Variovorax terrae: one gene and its partner. The protein of the gene in region 2 interacts with the protein of the main gene of each other region in a pairwise test. Links are inferred from orthologs where the notes say so. Each region holds a gene or a part of one and is shown on either strand. Other genes may lie near its edges.

The links. The genes of interacting proteins can lie anywhere in the genome.
Region 1: the proteins of ftsH (region 2) and hflK interact in binary tests that used the Escherichia coli proteins (3 or more experiments, as listed by UniProt). The link is inferred for Variovorax terrae from one-to-one orthologs.

Annotation. Positions count from the first base shown.
Region 1 is NZ_JALGBI010000001.1:2,133,336-2,136,301, forward strand. It holds hflK (FtsH protease activity modulator HflK), read right to left. Parts: upstream 2,197-2,966; coding sequence 805-2,196; downstream 1-804. Other genes in the region: hflC (protease modulator HflC), read right to left, coding at 1-705; hflX (GTPase HflX), read right to left, coding at 2,239-2,966.
Region 2 is NZ_JALGBI010000001.1:1,561,607-1,566,943, reverse strand. Bases 2,370-5,337 are described here. They hold ftsH (ATP-dependent zinc metalloprotease FtsH), read right to left. Parts: upstream 4,828-5,337; coding sequence 2,911-4,827; downstream 2,370-2,910. Other genes in these bases: MMF98_RS07385 (RlmE family RNA methyltransferase), read right to left, coding at 4,991-5,337; folP (dihydropteroate synthase), read right to left, coding at 2,370-2,851. In the rest of the region: MMF98_RS07410 (aquaporin), read left to right, coding at 1-271; MMF98_RS07405 (hypothetical protein), read right to left, coding at 253-573; glmM (phosphoglucosamine mutase), read right to left, coding at 667-2,001; more of folP, read right to left, coding at 2,021-2,369. UniProt on the Escherichia coli protein: Acts as a processive, ATP-dependent zinc metallopeptidase for both cytoplasmic and membrane proteins. Plays a role in the quality control of integral membrane proteins.

The DNA.
Region 1 (2,966 bases), 570 kb from region 2 along the record:
CTCGCCCTTGATCTTCTGGGCATCGCGGTAGGCGTTGGCGATGATCACCTCGCGCTGGCGGTCGGCGTCGGCGCGGATCTTCTCGCCCTCGGCGGCGCCGGTGGAGCGCAGTTCATTGGCCACGCGCTTGCGCTCGGCCTCCATGCGGCGGTAGACCGATTCGGTGATGGCCTCGACGTAGTCGGCGCGCGTGATGCGCACGTCCACCACGTCCACGCCCCAGGGCTTGGCGCCCTTGACCACTTCGAGCACCTCGCGCTTGACGTCGGCCATCAGGGCCTCGCGCTTGAGCGACAGCAGGTCCTTCACGGTGCGCTTGTTGATCTCTTCCTGGAAGGCGTTGCGCACCACGCGGTTGAGCTGGTTGGCGCCGGCGTTCTCGTCCAGGCCCACGTTGCGGATGTACTCCGAGGGATCGGTGATGCGCCAGCGCACGTACCAGTCGATCACCACGCGCTGCTTCTCGGCCGTCAGCATGGGCTCGGTGTCGGTGCTGTCGAGCGTGAGCAGGCGCTTGTCGATGTACGAGACGTTCTGGAACGGCGGCGGCAGCTTGACGTTGAGCCCCGGCTCGGTGATCACTTCCTTGATCTGGCCGAGCGCGTACACCACGCCGAACTGGCGCTGGTCGACCACGAACAGCGTGGAACTCAGCAGCGCCAGCACCACCAGCAGCGACGAAACGATAAAACCTATTCTGTTCATTTCTGGACTCCCGCCGGGCCGCCGTCTGGCCGGCCTGCGCCCCCTCCGGAGGGCTGTAGATCAATATGAGCGAAGGATGGCATCAGCATGCGCCCCTGGCTAGCGTGTTTCGCGTTCGCGCGAACGCGCACCGTCGCGCGAGCGCGCATCGCTGGACAGGCTCGAGGATGCCGAGGGCAGCGTCGGCACCGTGGAGACGCTGCCGGCCGGGCCGTTCTGCGCCTCGGCGCCGGGCGCCGGCGGCGTTCCGGTCTGCTGCAGGATCTTGTCCAGCGGCAGGTACAGCAGGTTGGAGCCCTGCTTGGAGTCCACCAGCACCTTGGTGACGTTGCCGTAGATCTGCTGCATGGTGTCGAGGTACATGCGGTCGCGCGTGACCTGCGGCGCCTTCTGGTATTCGGCCAGCACGGAGCGGAAGCGCTGCGCATCGCCCTGCGCCTGCGCCACGATGCGCGCCTTGTAGGCCTCGGACTCTTCCTTGAGGCGCGAGGCCGAGCCGGCCGCGCGCGGGATCACGTCGTTGGCATAGGCCTGGGCCTCGTTCTTGGCGCGCTCGCGCTCCTGGCCGGCCTTGAGCACGTCGTCGAAGGCCGCCTGCACCTGCTCGGGCGGACGCACGCCGCCCTGCTGCAGGTTGATGCCCACGACCTCGATGCCCACGTTGTAGCGGTCCAGGATGGTCTGCATCAGCTTGCGCACGCGCGGGCCGATCTGGTCGCGCTCGTCGGTCAGCACCGAATCCATCTTCATCTTGCCCACCACCTCGCGCACCGCCGTCTCGGCCGCCTGCACCACGGCCTCGCTGGGGTTCTTGCTCTCGAACAGGTAGGCACGCGCGTCGTTCAGGCGGTATTGCACGGCGAACTTGATCTCGACGATGTTCTCGTCTTCCGTCAGCATGGCCGACTCGCGCAGGCCCGTGCTCTTGATGACGGAGTCGCGCCCCACGTCGACCGAGCGGATCTGTGTCACGAACACCAGCTCATGGCGCTGGATCGGGTACGGCAGGCGCCAGTTGAAGCCCGCACCCACCGTGGTCTTGTACTTGCCGAACTGCGTGATCACGGCCTGCTGGCCTTCCTGCACGATGAAGAAGCCGGTGCCCAGCCAGATCAGCGCCACCACGGCGGCGACCAGCCCGACCCCGATGCCGGCGCTGCGCATGTCGGGCTGGAAGCCCCCGCCATTGCCACCGCCGAAGCCGCCCTTGTTATTGCCGCGACCGCCATTCTTGCCGCCGCCGAACAGGCCGCCTAGCTTGCGGTTGAAATCGCGCCACAGCTCGTCCAGGTCCGGCGGGCCCTGGTTCGGCCCCTGGCCGCGGCCGTTGCCGTTCTGCGGGGGCGGCACCGGCGGCTCGCCCTCCGGGCGGGAGCCTTCGGAGGACTTGCCGTCCTCGCCCCGGCCCCAGCGCGGATCGTTGAGGTTGAACATCCCCCTGATGCGGCCTGGCAGCGCAGCCCATCGAAACAAGAATGGATTTGGATTCATGCGCACAGTCTCTTCTTTTGGTCGTGGCCCGATTGTGCCCAATCAGGCCGCGGCTTCGTGGAATTCGGTATCGTGGCGAAGGGGCATTGAGGGCATCGCGCTGGCCGCCATCTGCGCCAGCTGCTGGCGCAGCGCGGCCAGCCCCTCGCCGCTGCGCGCGCTGACGAACAGCCGGGGCGCCTGCACGCCGTCGACCTCGAACTGGTCGATCAGCGAGGGCGGCCGCTGCGCCGCGTCAATCGCGTCGAGCTTGTTGAACACCAGCACCTGCGGGATGTCGGCGGCGCCGATCTCCGCGAGCACGCGCTGGACTTCGGCCATCTGCTCCGGGTGGCCGGGATTCGCGCCATCCACCACATGCAGCAGCAGGTCGGCGTCGGCCGCCTCCTGCAGCGTGGCCTGGAAGGCGTCGATCAGGCCGTGCGGCAGGTCGCGGATGAAGCCCACGGTATCGGACAGCGAGACCGAGCGACCGCCGTCCTGCCCGTTGCCCAGGTAGAGCTGGCGCGTGGTGGTGTCCAGCGTGGCGAACAGCTGGTCGGCCGCATAGGCGCGGGCCTTGACCAGCGCGTTGAACAGCGTGGACTTGCCGGCATTGGTGTAGCCCACCAGCGAGATCGTGAAGGTGTCGCGCCGCTCGCGCTGGCGGCGCTGGGTGCTGCGCTGGCGCTTGACCTTGACCAGCCGCTCCTTGGTGCGCTTGATGGCCTCGCCGATCATGCGGCGGTCCAGTTCGATCTGCTTTTCACCCGGGCCGCCGCGCACGCCGG
Region 2 (5,337 bases):
CCTGGTGGTGCTGCGCGCTTCGGCGAAGCGGGCCGGCGCGCTGGTGGCCTGTTACATCGGCGCGGCCTACTGGTTCACCGCCAGCACCAGCTTCGCCAACCCGGCGGCCGTGCTGGGCCGCATGCTGAGCGACAGCTTCGCGGGCATCGCGCCGGCCAGCGCCCCGGGCTTCGTGCTGGCGCAGGGCCTGGGCGCGGTTGCGGGCCTGGGGCTGTCGCGCTGGCTCGGCCCACTGCCGGGCGCCGAGCCGGCTCAGCGCCCCAGCGCGTAGGCCGCCACGCCGAAGCCCAGCACCGCCACGGTGGCGGCCACCACGGCCAGCAGGTAGGCGCGCTGCAGCTTCTTTTCCAGCGTCGTGGCGGCGGCCTGCAGGCCGTCGATGGTGCCCTGCATCTGGGTGGCCAGCAGCTTGATCGCCTCGGCGTTCTGGGTGGCCGCGGCCTGCAGCTCCGCGATCTGCTGGGCCATCACCTCGGGCGACTTGTCGGGCGATTTGGCGCGCGTGAACAGCGGCTGGGCGAGCTTGATGATCTCGGGCAGGTACGGCGCCGCAATGGAAAGCCAGGCACTCATGTCAAATCCTTCATTCGCATCGGGAACCCGTGGGCAGCACAGGCAGCGCGGGCCGCACGGCGAACTCGCCGCCAGCGGCCACGGCCGCTCCCCTCAGCCGGCACGCAGCGCCTCGGCCAGCCGCTGTGCGCTGGCCTGGGCCTGCTGCGCGTCACGCGCCTCGACCATCACGCGCACCAGCGGCTCGGTGCCGCTGGCGCGGATGAGCACGCGGCCGGCGTTGCCAAGCGCGGTTTCGACAGCCTGGGTTTCCGAAGCCAGCCGGGCGCTGGCCTTCCAGTCCTGCCCCGGCTGCAGGCGCACATTGATCAGGGTCTGCGGGAACAGCGTCACATCGGCCAGCAGCTGGGCGAGCGTGCGGCCGCTGCGCACGCAGGCCTGCAGCACCTGCAGGGCGCTGATGAGGCCGTCGCCCGTGGTGTGCTTGTCCAGCGCCAGCAGGTGGCCCGAGCCCTCGCCGCCGAGCAGCCAGCCGCGCTTGTCCAGCTCTTCGAGCACATAGCGGTCGCCCACCTTGGCGCGCACGAACTGCACTCCCCTGGTCTTGAACGCCACTTCCACGGCCATGTTGGTCATCAGGGTGCCCACGGCGCCGGGCACCGGCTCGCCGCGCGCCAGGCGCTCGGCCACCATCAGGTACAGCACCTCGTCGCCGTTGTAGAGGCGGCCCTCGGCATCCACCAGCTGCAGGCGGTCGGCATCGCCATCGAGCGCGATGCCGTAGTCCGCGTGGTTCGCCCGCACGGCCTCGATCAGGGCCTGCGGGTGGGTCGCGCCCACCTCGTGGTTGATGTTGAGCCCGTCCGGCGCGCAGCCGATCGCCACCACCTCGGCGCCGAGTTCGTGGAACACCTTGGGCGCGATGTGGTAGGCCGCGCCATGGGCCGCGTCGACCACGATCTTCACGCCCTTGAGCGTGAGATCGTTGGCAAAGGTGCTCTTGCAGAACTCGATGTAGCGGCCCGCCGCGTCATCGAGCCGGCGCGCCTTGCCCAGGGTGGCCGAGTCGGCCCACACCGGCGGCTCGTCCAGCGCGGCTTCCACCGCCTGCTCCCAGGCATCGGGCAGCTTGGTGCCCTGGGCGCTGAAGAACTTGATGCCGTTGTCGGGAAAGGCGTTGTGGCTGGCGCTGATCACCACGCCGAGGCTGGCGCGCAGCGCGCGCGTGAGGTAGGCCACGCCGGGCGTGGGCAGCGGCCCGAGCAGGATCACATCGACGCCGGCGGAGTTGAAGCCCGACTCCAGCGCACTCTCCAGCATGTAGCCGGAGATGCGGGTGTCCTTGCCGATCAGCACGGTCGGGCGCGCCTCGGTGCGCTTGAGCACGCGGCCCACGGCATGCGCCAGACGCAGCACGAAGTCCGGCGTGATCGGGGCCTGGCCCACCGTGCCGCGGATGCCGTCGGTCCCAAAGTATTTTCTTGTCATGTTCCCTCGTCCTTGTGGTTCAGTTTTCCGAATTCATGGCCGACCAGACCTTGAGCCCCGCCACGGTTGCGGCCACGTCGTGCACGCGCACGACCCGGGCGCCGCGCTCCACCGCGAGCACGGCCGCCGCCACGCTGGGCACCAGGCGCTGCCCCACGTCCAGCCCGGTCACCGCGCCCAGGGAGGACTTGCGCGACCAGCCCGCCAGCAGCGGATACCCCGCGCCCAGCAGTTCGCGCTGGCGTGCCAGCAGCGCAAAATTCTGCGCCACCGTCTTGCCGAAGCCCGTGCCGGCATCCCACACGATGCGGGAGGCCGCGACGCCCCGCGCCAGCAGGGCCGAGGTTTGCTGCGCCAGGAACGACAGCACCTGCGGCACCACGTCGCCCTCCATCGGGGCCACCTGCATGGTCTGCGGGTCGCGGTGCATGTGCATCAGGCACACGCCGCAGGCCGGGTGGCGCGCCACCACCTCGGCCGCGCCATCGCGCCGCAGGGCCCAGATGTCGTTGACGATGTCAGCCCCCAGGTCGAGCGCGGCCTGCATCACCTGCGGCTTGTAGGTATCGATCGACAGGGGCACACCCAGCGCCACGGCTTCGCGCACCACCGGCAGCACCCGGGCCAGTTCCTCGTCCAGCGGCACGGCCGGGCTGCCCGGGCGCGTCGATTCGCCGCCAATGTCGAGGATGTGTGCGCCTTGCGCCAGCAGTTGTTCGCAATGCCGCAGCGCCGCGGAAACGCCGGCATGCTGCCCGCCGTCCGAGAAGGAGTCCGGCGTCACGTTGACGATGCCCATCACCCGGGGCGTTGCCAGGTCGATCTGGAAGCGGGAGGTTTGCCAAAGCATGGTCGATATCAAAAAACGGGGCCTCGCGGCCCCATTTTTCATCAGTTCACCCCGGGCCGTCAGGCCACCGTGGGCGCCGGATCCGGCTTGACGGGCGTGGCGCCGCCACTGCCCCCACCGCCCGAGGAGGGAGTGCGAGGCGTCCAGTCCTTGGGCGGGCGCGGCTCGCGGCCGGCCATGATGTCGTCGAGCTGTTCGCTGTCGATGGTTTCCCACTCGAGTAGCGCCTTGGCCATGGCGTGCATCTTGTCGCTGTTGTCCTCGATCAGCTTGCGCGCCAGTGCGTACTGGTCGTCGATGATCTTGCGCACCTCGGCATCCACCTTCTGCATGGTGGATTCGCTCATGTTGGTGGTCTTGGTGACCGAGCGGCCCAGGAACACCTCGCCCTCGTTCTCGGCGTAGACCATCGGGCCCAGCGCCTCGGTCATGCCGTAGCGCATCACCATGTCGCGCGCGATCTGGGTGGCGCGCTCGAAGTCGTTGGAAGCGCCGGTGGTCATCTGGTGCATGAACACTTCCTCGGCGATGCGGCCGCCGAACAGCATGCTGATCTGGTTCAGCATGTACTCGCGGTCGTAGCTGTAGCGGTCCTGCGCCGGCAGGCTCATGGTCACGCCCAGGGCGCGGCCGCGCGGGATGATGGTGACCTTGTGCACCGGGTCGCACTTGGGCAGCAGCTTGCCGATCAGCGCATGGCCGGACTCGTGGTAGGCCGTGTTGCGGCGCTCTTCCTCGGGCATCACCATGCTCTTGCGCTCGGGGCCCATGAAGATCTTGTCCTTGGCCTTCTCGAAGTCCTGCATCTCGACCACGCGCGCATTGCGGCGCGCAGCCATCAGCGCGGCTTCGTTGCACAGGTTGGCGAGGTCGGCGCCCGACATGCCGGGCGTGCCGCGGGCGATGATGCTCGGGTTCACGTCCTGGCCGATCGGCACCTTGCGCATGTGCACGTTGAGGATCTGCTCGCGGCCGCGGATGTCGGGCAGCGTCACGTAGACCTGGCGGTCGAAGCGGCCCGGGCGCAACAAGGCGGCGTCCAGGATGTCGGGCCGGTTGGTGGCCGCCACCACGATCACGCCGAGGTTGGTCTCGAAGCCGTCCATCTCGACCAGCATCTGGTTCAGGGTCTGTTCGCGCTCGTCGTTGCCCCCGCCCAGGCCCGCGCCGCGCTGGCGGCCGACCGCGTCGATTTCATCGATGAAGATGATGCAGGGCGCATTCTTCTTGGCGTTCTCGAACATGTCGCGCACGCGGGCCGCGCCCACGCCGACGAACATTTCAACGAAATCGGAGCCCGAGATGCTGAAGAACGGCACCTTGGCCTCGCCGGCGATCGACTTGGCCAGCAGCGTCTTGCCGGTGCCCGGGGGGCCGACCAGCAGCAGGCCGCGCGGGATGCGGCCGCCGAGCTTCTGGAATTTCTGCGGGTCCTTGAGGAAGTCGACCACTTCCTTGACTTCTTCCTTGGCCTCGTCGCAGCCGGCCACGTCGGCGAACGTGACCTGGTTGTTGTTCTCGTCGAGCATGCGGGCCTTGCTCTTGCCGAAGCTGAACGCCCCGCCCTTGCCGCCGCCCTGCATCTGCCGCATGAAGTAGATCCAGACGCCGATCAGCAGCAGCATCGGGCCCCAGCTCACCAGCAGCGTCATGAGCAGCGAGCCCTCTTCGCGCGGCTTGACGTCGAACTTGACGTTGTTGTTGATCAGGTCGCCGACCAGGCCGCGGTCGAGGTAGGTGGCGGTGGTGCGCACCTTGCGGTCGTCGGTGGTCATGGCCACGATCTCGGTGCCGCCCTGGCCTTCCTGGATGATGGCGCTCTTGATGCGCTTGCCGCGCACTTCTTCCAGGAAATCGGAGTACCCCATGCTGGTGGCGCCGGCCACGCCACGCGCATCAAACTGTTTGAACACGGTGAACAGCACCAGGGCGATCACCAGCCAAACGGCAATTTTCGAAAACCACTGATTATTCAAGCAAGACTCCGGTTGGGGCTGCAGAGGGCAGACTGATGCATACTTGCGCCCCATTTTAGGCGTTTCAAGGCGTGAAGTACCGCCTTTTCACGGTTTCAGCCACAGCTGCAGCAAGGGCTTGGCCGCCTGGATGGCCCGGAAACCCGGGGCTTTCAGGCCCGTTTCACGCCTTTTTCAAGCCGATGCCGACGAGGAAGGTCTCCGACGACTTGTCGCGCGAGGCCTTGGGCTTGACCGGCTTCACCAGCCGGAAGCTCTGCTTGAACAGCTTCACCAGCTCGCCATAGCCGCTGCCATGGAACAGCTTGACCACCAGCGCCCCCTCGGGTTTCAGGTGGGCCTGGCTGAATTCGACGGCCAGCTCCACCAGGTGGGCGATGCGCGCCGCGTCGGCCGACTCGATGCCCGAGAGGTTGGGCGCCATGTCGGACACCACCACGTCCGCCGAGCGGCCCTGCATCTCCTGCTGCAGCCGGTGCAGCATGTCGGGCTCGCGGAAATCGCCCTGCA